DNA from 4 places in the Pectobacterium aroidearum genome. Region 2 is predicted to be linked to each of the others. Evidence: predicted binding sites of a transcription regulator. Region 2 holds the regulator's gene; each other region holds the start of a gene.
The links. Region 2 encodes CRP, which controls carbon source genes, mostly activating them, when cyclic AMP is high. Its sites were predicted from a motif close to ATGTGANNNNNNTCACAT; they were not measured.
Positions count from the first base shown of each region.

Region 1 (3,154 bases), 120 kb from region 2:
TCGTCATATCGTCTATCTCGGGGCGCGGCAGGATGAGCGTACGATTATGCGCTGCCGGGGCTACGAGCAGGCGATGTGGGAAAGCGATCTCAAAAGTTACTGCGTGATGAGCGAGCGGGCGTCTTCCTATTCGCTCGGTGGTGAGCTGCTGCGGCAGACACAGACGGAATACCCGCAGGTCGATAGCGTATTTTGTACCAACGACGACTTAGCCGTCGGCGCGATGTTTGAATGCCAGCGCCAGGGATTGCGCGTGCCGGAAGATATCGGTGTAGCGGGTTTCCACGGGCACGATATTGGTCAGGCGATGGTGCCTAAGCTGGCGAGCGTACTGACACCGCGTGAGCACATGGGGCGTGTCGGCACCGAGCGTTTACTGGCTCGTCTGCGGGGCGAGCCAGTTGCTCAGGGCATGGTCGATGTCGGTTTTACCGTGCTGGACGGTGAAAGCCTTTAAACCGCTGCGTTAGCCTGCTGCACGCAGTGCCTCAACGCAGCGCTGTACGACTTCTTCCCGTGTGCCGTCAATATCGACCTTCAGGACATCCGGTTCATCGCTGCCCGGTTCTTCCAGCGCATCGAACTGACTTTTCAGCAGATCCGTTGGCATGAAGTGGCCTGCTCTGGCTTTGTGACGCTCGAGCACTAGCTCAAAGCTGCCTTTCAAATAGATAAACACCATCTTTTCGTTCCCTTCGCGCAGGCGGTCGCGGTAACGCTTTTTCAGCGCGGAACAGACGATGATGCCGGTCTCGTTTTTGTGTGCCAGGCTGTAAGCGACATCGCTAAGCCGCTCCAGCCACGGTGCACGGTCGTCATCGTTCAGTGGCGTGCCGCTGGCCATTTTCTGGATATTCGCGCGCGGATGCAGATCGTCGCCATCAATAAATTTTGCCTGAATGGCGCGGCCAAGTTCAGCGCCAACTGAGGATTTTCCACTGCCTGATACGCCCATCAGAATAATGCTTCGACCTGACATAATTTGATCTCTATCTCAAACTGTAAATTAAATGATACTTAATGGTTCCAGACTTTAACATGTTACCCGTATCATGTTACCGGTATCAAATGATGATGTGATACACCTCACAAACAATCAGCCAATTCTGGCCCGGTGTCTAAGAGAGATGATTAACGATGACAGAAATAACATCCGCCTATAGCGCCAGTGTGCTATTAACCATCGCCGCAGGCGCAGTCGCACTGTTACTGGTGTTGATTATGCGCTTTAAAGTGCATGCTTTTCTGGCTTTGACACTGGTAAGTTTGGTCACTGCTCTGGTGACGAAAACTCCATACGAGAAGATTGTCCCCACGTTGCTCAGTGGCTTCGGTAGTACGCTGGCTTCTGTTGCTCTGCTGGTTGGTTTGGGAGCAATGATTGGCCGTTTGCTGGAAGTCACCGGTGGCGCGAAGGTGTTGGCTGATACGCTGATCAACAAGTTCGGTGAACAGCGAGCACCCTTTGCGCTCGGTATTGCTTCACTGCTCTTTGGCTTCCCGATCTTCTTTGATGCGGGTTTGGTTGTCATGCTGCCGATTATTTTCAGCGTAGCAAAACGCTTTGGTGGTTCGACATTAAAATATGCCTTCCCCGCTGCGGGTGCTTTTGCTGCTATGCACGCGTTAGTGCCGCCACATCCCGGTCCGGTTGCGGCCAGTGAATTGCTGGGTGCCAATATTGGCCTGTTAGTGATTATCGGTGGCCTTATTGCGTTACCCACCTGGTATTTCGGCGGTTATCTCTATGGGTTATACGCAGGTAAAAAATTCGATATCAAGCTGCCTTCGAGCTTCTTGTCTGCGGTTGAAACGGATACGAGCGTTAAACCACCGCGTTTTTCCGTGGTGCTGAGTATCCTGCTGCTGCCACTGGTGCTGATTTTTCTCGATACCGGACTCAATACGTTAACGGTAATGGGTATTGTCAGCGGTGATAGTGGACTGGTGCAGTTCCTGCGTATGTTAGGAAAAACGCCGGTTGCATTATTGATCACGGTGTTTTTTGCGCTGATAGTCTTTAGTGGTGATAAGAGCCGCTCACACCTTGAAAAAATCTGTGATGGGGCGCTAGGGCCGATTTGTTCGATTATCCTGGTAACTGGCGCGGGCGGCATGTTCGGTGGCGTGCTACGTGCCAGCGGGATTGGTAATGCTTTGGCTGGCGCACTGGCTGATACGGGGATGCCAGTGATTGTTGCTGCATTTGTCGTGTCTGCGGCACTGCGTGTGGCGCAGGGGTCGGCGACGGTGGCGCTGACGACGACGGCGGCGCTGATGGCACCCACCGTGGCGGCGACCACAGGCTTAAGTCAGTTTGACCTGTGCTTTATTGTGGTAGCAATTGCGGGTGGTGCGACCGTTCTGTCGCATGTGAACGATTCTGGCTTCTGGCTGGTGAGTCGTTTCCTTGAGATGGATGAGAAAACGACCCTGAAAACCTGGACGGTAATGGAAACGTTGCTCGGGACTATCGCGTTCCTGATTGCGGTAATAGGCAGTATTTTGCTCTGATATGTTTAGCCCCCTCCTTGCAGAGGGGGCTTTTAGTCACATTTTTATGCCGACTAAGAAACGGTTTCGTGCGCGATAATGTCGTTATTTTCATGCTACTTCATAGCACGCGCCCGACATGGGGCGGCTCAAACGCCGCTCGCCCCATGCCCCCTGGCTTCTGGCTAAATTATGCCGCTACGCGGTGCCATCGGCGTTCATGACCACTTTTCGAGCCGACTGTGACGCGCTCCCGGCGCGGCACAGCCTTTCGCGGCGTCCATGCCGCTCACTCGGTGGTCATGTCCACCGCTGCATAATTTTTACGCCGGATAACGTCGACCCCCATAATAATTTGCGCATTTATGTATGAGACACTGAGGGGTAGCGATGCGGCTATAACTTCATATAAGCGCGCACGCCGTCGAGGAACATCTGCGTCGACAGCATTACCAGAATCAATCCCATCAATTTCTCCAGCGCGCTCACGCCTTTTTCACCCAGCAAACGCAAGAACACATCCGACATCAGCAGGATGATGAAGGAGATACTCCAGGCGATAAACAGCGCCAGCGTCAGATGAGGAAGCTGATTAGGATACTGGTGGGACAGCAGCATCAGTGCCGCAAGGATCGACGGTCCCGCCACCAGTGGAATCGCC
Region 1 is NZ_CP166097.1:342,425-345,578, forward strand. Features, by position in the region: gene gntR (gluconate operon transcriptional repressor GntR) at 1-457, shown strand, start outside; gene AB8809_RS01495 (gluconokinase) at 467-979, opposite strand; gene AB8809_RS01500 (GntP family permease) at 1,138-2,514, shown strand; gene AB8809_RS01505 (YhgN family NAAT transporter) at 2,890-3,154, opposite strand, start outside.
Region 1: a site for CRP is predicted at 1,075-1,092, ahead of AB8809_RS01500 (GntP family permease). Genes of this name have one in related genera too.

Region 2 (3,154 bases):
CCAACCCGTTCGCCGCCAAATCGATTCCCTCGTTGGATGAAAGCTTCGTCGTGATTCACTTTCAGGGGTTGGATAACATTGATTATCCCTATCTGCTCGCCATGTTGCAGGGCTCGTTTATCTCCCATATCAACACGTTGGTCGTTCCCGGCGGGAAAATGGGGCTGGCAATGGAGCTCATCATGGCACCGCTGGTGCAGCGGTTAATGGAAGGGAAAACCATCGAATAAGCATCGAGATACACAGGGTGAGGCCTCCCTACGGGAACCTCCCCCAGTGTTTCCCCTAATAACAGGCTTAAGTGACCAGAATGAGTGCCCAGAGAAAGGGATTATTCCAGCACTCTAATTTCGTGGCTGTGCGTTACCTCAACGGCTTTGCCCAGCATCAATGCGACAGAGCAGTATTTTTCCGCAGACAGAGCGACCGCGCGCTCGACGGCTTTGTCGGTCAACCCTTTCCCCGTGACGATAAAATGCAGATTGATATGGGTAAATAAACGCGGCGCTTCCGAACGGCGCTCTGACGTCAATTTCACTTCACAATCTGCCACATCGTTACGGCCTTTTTGCAGAATCGACACCACATCAATCGCGCTGCATCCCCCCACAGACATCAACACCATTTCCATCGGACTGGGCGCTTTATCGCCGGAATTGCCGTCCATCAATATCTGGTGCCCTGATGCGGATTCGCCCAAAAACGTTAAGCCTTCAACCCATTTTACCCGTGCCTGCATGGTGCCTCTCCACTAAAAATTTTTTGAAAATTTATACCGTTACTGTACAAAAACCAGCGTTAATCAGAGCTTTGTCATGCTGAAGCGAGACAACACAAGACACGTCCTTAAAGCTGTGTTAAAACGAAAATAGAATAGACCTTTTCTGGACAAAGCCAGAAACGAAGAAGATGATGACGTAGCCAGATATACCCAGCCACGTTTACGTTGCAGCAAGGCAGCAACCGGAAAATCAAGGGTACAGTGGTTCCAGTATATTCCCTGACGTCATTCTGCCTAGACTGAATTTTATTTTTTAGCAGTTAAACACGCCGTACAGGGAACTCTGACCCCTGTAATTTGCGCAGTGAATTACAACAGAGGATGATAGCGAATGGTTCTCGGCAAACCGCAGACAGACCCAACTCTCGAATGGTTCCTTTCCCATTGTCATATCCACAAGTATCCATCGAAGAGCACGCTTATTCACCAAGGTGAAAAAGCAGAAACGCTTTACTACATCGTGAAAGGCTCTGTCGCAGTGCTAATCAAAGATGAAGAAGGCAAGGAAATGATTCTTTCCTACCTCAATCAGGGCGATTTTATCGGCGAGCTCGGCCTGTTTGAAGAAGGTCAGGAGCGCAGCGCTTGGGTGCGGGCAAAAACCGCCTGTGAAGTGGCTGAAATTTCCTATAAAAAATTCCGCCAGCTCATCCAGGTTAACCCTGATATTCTCATGCGTCTGTCTGCGCAAATGGCCAGCAGACTCCAGGTTACTTCAGAGAAAGTCGGCAACCTCGCCTTCCTTGATGTGACCGGCCGTATTGCCCAAACCCTACTCAACCTGGCCAAACAACCTGATGCCATGACGCATCCAGATGGCATGCAAATAAAAATTACCCGTCAGGAAATTGGGCAAATCGTTGGCTGCTCGCGCGAAACCGTGGGTCGCATTCTGAAAATGTTAGAAGACCAGAACCTGATCTCTGCGCACGGTAAAACGATTGTCGTTTACGGCACTCGCTAAATCCCTGTCGCTGTACCCTACCAACAAAAAAGCGTGAAGCCTCGGCCTCACGCTTTTTTTTATGGCGAGCTTCCTGCTCGCCACCCTACGGGCCGTCGCAAGCGACGTTGAAAAACGTTCCCTACGTTTTTTTATGGCGAGCTTCCTGCTCGCCACCCTAAGGGCCGTCGCAAGCGACGTTGAGAGCATAACTCAGTTTGCTGCGTTAACGACCTGTGCAACAGCGTTAGAGAACTTCGCCATCCCCTGCACAATGTCATCTTCATCAATGATCAAAGACGGCACAAAGCGGATAACGTTCGGCCCTGCCATCAGTACCATCAGGCCCTGAGCCGTTGCCGCCGCCAGAAACTCGCCCGCGCGACCATGCCACTGCAGTTTCAATTCCGCCCCCAGCAGGAGCCCCATACCGCGAATCTGCTCGAATACGCCATACTGCTGATTGATTTTCTCAAGTTCACTGACAAAGCGATCGTGCCGATCCGCCACGCCTGACAGCACTTCCGGCGTGTTAATGATATCCAGCGCGGCTTCAGCCACCGCACAGGCCAGCGGGTTGCCACCATAAGTGGTGCCGTGTACCCCAACCGTCATCACAGAAGCGATTTCTTCCGTCGTCAGCATCGCGCTAATCGGGAATCCACCGCCCAACGCTTTAGCGGTGGTGAGAATATCCGGCGTAATGCCGTAGTGCATGTAGCTGAATAGTTTACCGGTACGCCCCATCCCACTCTGCACTTCATCAAATACCAGCAGCGCCTTGTGCTGATCGCACAGATCGCGAACGCCTTGCAAGAACTCAGGCGTAGCAGGCGTAATACCGCCCTCACCCTGAATCGGCTCCAGTACGACTGCGCAGGTGTGATCGTCCATCACCGCTTTAACCGCAGCCAGATCGTTGAAAGGAACATGGACAATATCCGCAGGCTTAGGTCCGAAACCATCGGCATATTTAGGCTGTCCGCCAACCGAAACGGTAAACAGCGTACGGCCATGAAATGCATTGTAGAAGGCGATGATCTTGGTTTTATACGGGCTGTGACGTTTAACCGCATAGTGGCGCGCCAGCTTAAATGCGGCTTCGTTAGCCTCCGCACCGGAGTTAACAAAGAACACGCGATCGGCAAAAGTGGCATCAATCAATTTGCTGGCGAGGCGTAGCGCAGGTTCGTTGGTGAAAATATTGCTGGTGTGCCACAGCTTTTCGCCCTGCTGCTGCAACGCATTAACCAGTGCTGGATGGCAGTGACCCAGTGCCGTAACCGCAATGCCACCGGAGAAATCGATATACTCACGGCCGTCCTGATCCCAGACGCGACTCCCTTTACCTTTCACTGGTACAAACTTCGCGGGTGCATAAACCGGCAAAATCACTTTATCGTGAGTATCCCGTGTCACTGCTTTCTGCT
Region 2 is NZ_CP166097.1:457,460-460,613, reverse strand. Features, by position in the region: gene AB8809_RS01960 (phosphoribulokinase) at 1-230, shown strand, start outside; gene AB8809_RS01955 (OsmC family protein) at 332-739, opposite strand; gene crp (cAMP-activated global transcriptional regulator CRP) at 1,113-1,745, shown strand; gene AB8809_RS01945 (aspartate aminotransferase family protein) at 1,938-3,154, opposite strand, start outside.

Region 3 (3,154 bases), 2.2 Mb from region 2:
ATACCGGCGATGGTGCGATCGGCTATGCGTGCGTCGTCGGCAATCAGAATGTCGCAGGTAGACGTACCAATCACTTTAACCAGCGTATACGGCTGTGCGCCTGCACCAACGGTACCGACGTGGCAGTCAAATGCACCGCCTGCCAGAATAACCGTCTCGGGAATGCCGAGCCGCTGCGCCCATTCGGCGGTAATCGTGCCCACCGGCTGTTCGGCGGTCCAGGTATCGGTAAACAGCGGGTACTGTAATGTCTCGGTCAGGCAGGGATCGAGTGCGTGTAGGAAGTCTTTTGGCGGCAGTCCACCCCAGCTAGGGTGCCAGAGTGATTTATGTCCGGCACTGCATCGACCACGGCGGATATCGGCAGGCGCCTGCGTACCGGAAAGCAGGGCGGGCACCCAGTCGCACAGTTCTATCCAGGAGACCGCAGCCTGACGCACGGCGGCATCTTCACGCGAGACATGCAGGATTTTGGCCCAGAACCATTCGGACGAATAAACGCCACCGATATAACGGGTGTAATCCGGAAATTGGCCGCTCCGGCACAGCGTATTAATCGCTTCCGCTTCTTCTATTGCCGTGTGGTCTTTCCACAGCACAAACATCGCATTGGGGTTGTCAGCAAATTCGGGGCGCAGCGCGAGGATCTGACCGTGTTCATCAATCGGTGCGGGGGTGGATCCGGTCGAATCCACGCCGATGCCGATGATGTGTTGTCGCTGTTCGTTCGTCAGGCGGGAAACTACCACCTTAATCGCCTGTTCCAGCGATTCGATATAGTCCAGTGGATGGTGTCGGAACTGGTTGTTGGCAGGCTGACAATATTTACCCTCGCGCCAGCGGGGGTAGTAGACCACTTCTGTTTCCAGCTCTTGCCCGCTTTGGCAGTCAACGGCTAAGGCGCGTACCGAATCACTGCCGAAGTCGAGGCCAATCGTAATAGCGCCCGCACTCATGCTTTGCTCCTCATTAATCCCAGATCGTTGGTGTTTACGATAGGCAGGGAGACGAAGAGGCGGTTAGGAGCGGTTAGCTGGAAGTATGTATTTTTCTGTCGCCAGCAGCCATTTTGTGAAGCCCGTCAAAGGTTAATGATTGGTTAAAATCGCTAAATGTATGTACAAACCTGCCATTGTTCCGGGATGTGATAAAGCTCTATATTCGGACCGAAAATAACGACTAAAACATAAAGCGTCTGAATGCTACTGAGTAAAGGATTGCGCTAAGTCTGTGTTTTTCCTTTATCCAGACCGGAAATACCTTACCCACAACGTGAACGCGTTTCGGCGTTGCTGGCGAACGAAAAGATAATTACACCGGAGAACATCATGCATAAATTCACTAAGGCGCTGGCAGCAATCGGGTTGGCTGCGGTTATGTCACAATCAGCTATGGCAGAGAACTTAAAGCTGGGATTTCTGGTTAAACAACCGGAAGAACCCTGGTTCCAGACCGAATGGAAATTCGCGGATAAAGCAGGAAAAGATCTCGGTTTTGACGTGATAAAAATTGCGGTTCCCGATGGGGAAAAGACCCTGAACGCGATTGACAGCCTAGCGGCCAGTGGAGCAAAAGGTTTCGTTATCTGTACGCCCGATCCGAAATTAGGGCCTGCCATTATGGCGAAAGCGCGCAGCTACGATCTGAAAGTGATCGCGGTTGACGATCAGTTTGTGAATGCCAAAGGCCAGCCGATGGATACCGTGCCGCTGGTGATGATGGCCGCTACCAAGATCGGTGAGCGTCAGGGGCAGGAACTGTATAAAGAAATGAACAAACGCGGCTGGAAAGTGGACGAAACGGCCGTGATGGCGATTACCGCGAACGAACTGGACACCGCGCGCCGCCGTACCTCGGGTTCTATGGATGCGCTGAAGGCCGCGGGCTTCCCGGAAAAACAGATCTATCAGGTGCCGACCAAATCTAACGATATCCCCGGTGCGTTTGATGCCGCTAACTCCATGCTGGTGCAGCACCCCGGTGTGAAAAACTGGCTGATTATCGGTATGAACGACAATACCGTGCTGGGCGGCGTGCGTGCGACGGAAGGTCAGGGCTTTAAAGCGGAAAACGTGATTGGTATCGGTATCAACGGCGTGGATGCGGTCAGCGAGCTGTCCAAAGGTCAGGCGACAGGCTTCTTTGGTTCACTGCTGCCAAGCCCAGATATTCACGGCTACAAGAGTATCCAGATGCTGAATGACTGGGTCACCAAAGGCGTAGAGCCCGAGAAATTTACCGAAGTGACCGATGTAGTGCTGATCACTCGTGACAACTTTAAGGTCGAACTGGAGAAAAAAGGCCTGATGTAATCACGCCTGATTTCGTAAAGACGCGGATAACGCCGATCGGCATACGCTGGTCGACGTTATCCTGATCGAAGTTATCCGCGCTCTACCTGCATCGTTATGAGGAAACAGACATGACAGCACAGTCACCCTATTTGTCGTTTCATGGGATTGGCAAAGAATTTCCCGGTGTTAAGGCACTTTCGGATATCAGTTTTGCCTGCCATGCCGGCCAGATCCATGCATTGATGGGGGAAAACGGGGCGGGCAAATCGACACTGTTAAAGATCCTGAGCGGCAACTATTCTCCGTCAGCGGGTGAAATCCATATTCAGGGCAAACCCGTGCAGTTTACTAACACGATGGATGCCCTGAATGCGGGTGTTGCCATCATTTATCAGGAACTGCACCTGGTGCCGGAAATGACGGTCGCCGAGAACATCTATCTGGGGCAACTGCCACATAAATACGGCATGGTGAATTATTCGCTGCTGCGCTATGAAGCCAAGCTCCAGTTACAGCATCTGGGATTGGATATCGATCCTGATACCCCGCTGAAATACCTGTCTATCGGGCAATGGCAGATGGTGGAAATCGCCAAGGCGCTGGCCCGTAACGCCAAAATTATTGCTTTTGATGAACCGACCAGTTCGCTGTCTGCCCGTGAGATCGAGCAGCTGTTCCGCGTGATTACGGAATTGCGCAGCGAAGGCCGGGTCATTTTGTACGTTTCGCACCGGATGGAAGAAATTTTTGCGCTGAGCGATGCCATTACCGTGTTTAAAGATGGCCGCTATGTGCGCACGTTTGACGATATGCTGCAGGTAAACCATGAATCGCTGGTTCAGGCGATGGTAGGGCGTAAC
Region 3 is NZ_CP166097.1:2,694,109-2,697,262, reverse strand. Features, by position in the region: gene AB8809_RS12395 (ribulokinase) at 1-956, opposite strand, end outside; gene AB8809_RS12390 (arabinose ABC transporter substrate-binding protein) at 1,329-2,312, shown strand; gene araG (L-arabinose ABC transporter ATP-binding protein AraG) at 2,423-3,154, shown strand, end outside.
Region 3: a site for CRP is predicted at 1,143-1,160, ahead of AB8809_RS12390 (arabinose ABC transporter substrate-binding protein). Genes of this name have one in related genera too.

Region 4 (3,154 bases), 520 kb from region 2:
ATCAGGATTCATGGTGGCCAGACGTTTGGCGAACAGCATTTGCTGGGTATCAAATAGCTCATTGATATTATGGCGTGTTTGATACCACGAAAGCAGACTGGCTACGCCCCAGCAGATCAAGGTCAGCAGCGTAAAACCGGTAATCAGGCGTAGGCGCAGGCTGAGTCGGTTCATGGTGCGTCTCCCAGAATATAGCCAACGCCATGCACGGTGCGGATAAACCCGCTGCCCAGCTTTTTGCGCAGATGGTGGATGTGTACTTCTACCGCATTGCTGGAGACATCATCGTCCCAGCCGTAGAGCTTTTCTTCCAACTGTGCGCGCGTGAGCACGCGGTTCGGGTTGAGCAAAAACAGCTCCAGCAATGCCAGTTCGCGGGATTTTAGTATCAACGGTTCATTGTTTAGCGTGACGCTTCGTGAGCCCGGCTCAAGGGAAACCGTACCGTGCGTTAATGCCGGTTGAAGCTGGCCGTGACGACGGCGAATCAGCGCCTGCAGACGAGCGGCAACCTCCGTTAGTGCAAAGGGCTTACATAAATAATCATCGGCGCCTTGGTGCAGACCTTCAACACGCTGTTCCAGCGCATCTCGGGCGGTCAGAATCAGCACCGGTTCGTCATGCCCATCCTGACGCCACTGGCGCAGGATATCCATCCCATCCATGCCCGGCAGGCTAAGATCGAGCACCACCGCATCATAGGGGGCTGCCTTCAAGGCAGCGGCACCTGCTTTACCTTCCGTAAACCAGTCAATATTAAAACCCAGTTTGTTAAGCCCTGCTTTCAGGCCGTCGCCAATCAGGCGATCGTCTTCAATTAACAATATTCTCATTGCTGCCTCGCAAGGAATGTGTCGCTGTCGCGTTTGCGCCTTTTCCGGTTTTATACGAAATCGGGGGGCGACGTGTACAGGACAAATCGCTGAAAGCGGGCGATTTCGGCAATATAAAAAAATAAAAATGCAGAGGCTGATTCCTTAAGATTCTGTTAAGAACGGTTTGTTTTAATCCTTCCCGAAGACCGATTACTCCCGCAGGTTGACTGCGAAACAGTTGACTGTGAAACGACAGGCAAAATAAGGAAGGTAAAATATGAAAAAAGCAGCTGCGTTACTCGCCATTACCGCTCTGGTTTCTGCTCCGGTATTTGCTGCGCAAAGCGGCGGTGGTTTCGTCAATCCTGAAACGCCAGCGGTTGGTACACATAAAGGGGGATTTGTTGATCCCCAAAATTCCCTCACCACGGTAGATAAGGCTAAAGATCTGCGTGACGATAGTTGGGTTACGCTGAGCGGCAATATTGAAAAACGGATCGGTGATGAGAACTATCTGTTCCGCGATGCGACGGGCACGATGGAAGTCGAGATTGATCACAAGCGCTGGAATGGCCAGATGATTTCACCCACCGATAAAGTGGAAATTCAGGGTGAACTGGATAAAGACTTCAATTCCGTCGAACTGGATGTGAAGCAGATTCGTAAACTCTAAATCGTTATCCTCTATTCCCTATTGGCGGGCCAGTGCCCGCCATTTCTCTATTTATCAGTCAGCTATACCCGTCATACTTCAAGTTGCATGTGCGTTGGCTGCGTTCACTCACCCGAATCACTTACCTGTGTAAGCTCATCGGGATTCCTTCCCTTGCCGCCTTCCTGAAACTCGAATTATTTAGGGCATATAACGGCCTCTTGTTCTCTTTGTTTTTTTGTTAGCGAAACGTTTCGATAACGATCACATTTTTTTTATCTCTTCGTTGCCTTTCTCTCTTCTTTTTCTAGAATGTTATTAGCGAAACGTTTCGCTGGTGGGGTGAGAAGATGAAAAAAGCAGCATTATTGAATTCAGATATTTCTTCCGTGGTTTCTCGACTGGGGCATACCGATAGCCTGGTTATTGGTGATGCGGGTTTGCCAATTCCTGAAACGACGACGCGTATCGATCTGGCTTTGACGCATAACGTGCCGACGTTTTTGCAGGTGGTGAGTGCTGTCACCAGTGAAATGCAGGTCGAGGCCGCTATTCTGGCGGAAGAGATTATTGAAAAAAACCCCGCAGTCCATGACGCATTACTCGATCAATTGAAGCAACTTGAACAACACCAGGGAAACTCAATTGCATTGCACTATGTCAGCCATGAAGAATTTAAAACCCAAAGCGGCAAAAGCCGGGCCATCATTCGCAGCGGAGAGTGCTCTCCGTATGCCAATGTCATCCTTTGTGCTGGCGTAACGTTCTGAGGCATCCATGCAACCTTTACTGCAACTGCAAGGCATCACGAAATCTTTTCCCGGCGTTAAGGCGCTGTCCGGTGCGGCGCTCAACGTCTATCCGGGAAAAGTGATGGCGCTGGTGGGCGAGAACGGTGCGGGCAAGTCCACCATGATGAAAGTCCTGACCGGGATCTACCGTAAAGATGCCGGCAGCATCCATTTTCTGGGGCAGGAGGTGGATTTCAACGGGCCGAAAGCGTCTCAGGAAGCTGGTATCGGTATTATCCATCAGGAACTTAACCTGATTCCCCAGCTTACGATTGCCGAGAATATTTTTCTCGGGCGTGAGTTTACCAACCGTTTTGGCCGCCTCGACTGGAATAAGATGTATGCGGAAGCCGACAAGCTGCTGAAGCGCCTTAATCTGCGCTACGACAGCCGCCGTATGGTCGGGGATTTATCGATTGGCGATCAGCAAATGGTGGAAATTGCCAAGGTGCTGAGCTTTGAGTCGAAAGTCATCATCATGGATGAACCTACCGATGCTCTGACGGATACCGAAACCGCTTCGCTATTCAGCGTGATCAAAGAGCTGCAATCTCAAGGATGCGGCATTGTCTATATTTCCCACCGCCTGAAAGAAATCTTTGAAATCTGCGATGACATTACCGTTTTCCGCGATGGTCAGTTTATCGGCGAACGCCCAGTCAGTGACCTACAGGAAGATACGCTGATTGAAATGATGGTGGGCCGCAAGCTGGAAGATCAGTACCCACGTTCGAGTAAAGCGCCAGGAGAGGTTCGCCTTAAGGTGCAAAACCTGTCCGGGCCGGGCGTCGACAGCGTCAGCTTTACAGTGCGGAAAGGCGAAATCCTGGGCGTCGCTGGGCTGATGGGCGCGGGTCGTACCGAACTGATGAAGATTCTTTACGGCGCACTGCCGC
Region 4 is NZ_CP166097.1:5,213,982-5,217,135, reverse strand. Features, by position in the region: gene qseC (quorum sensing histidine kinase QseC) at 1-174, opposite strand, end outside; gene qseB (quorum sensing response regulator transcription factor QseB) at 171-833, opposite strand; gene AB8809_RS23500 (YgiW/YdeI family stress tolerance OB fold protein) at 1,093-1,488, shown strand; gene rbsD (D-ribose pyranase) at 1,818-2,237, shown strand; gene rbsA (ribose ABC transporter ATP-binding protein RbsA) at 2,245-3,154, shown strand, end outside.
Region 4: a site for CRP is predicted at 1,720-1,737, ahead of rbsD (D-ribose pyranase). Genes of this name have one in related genera too.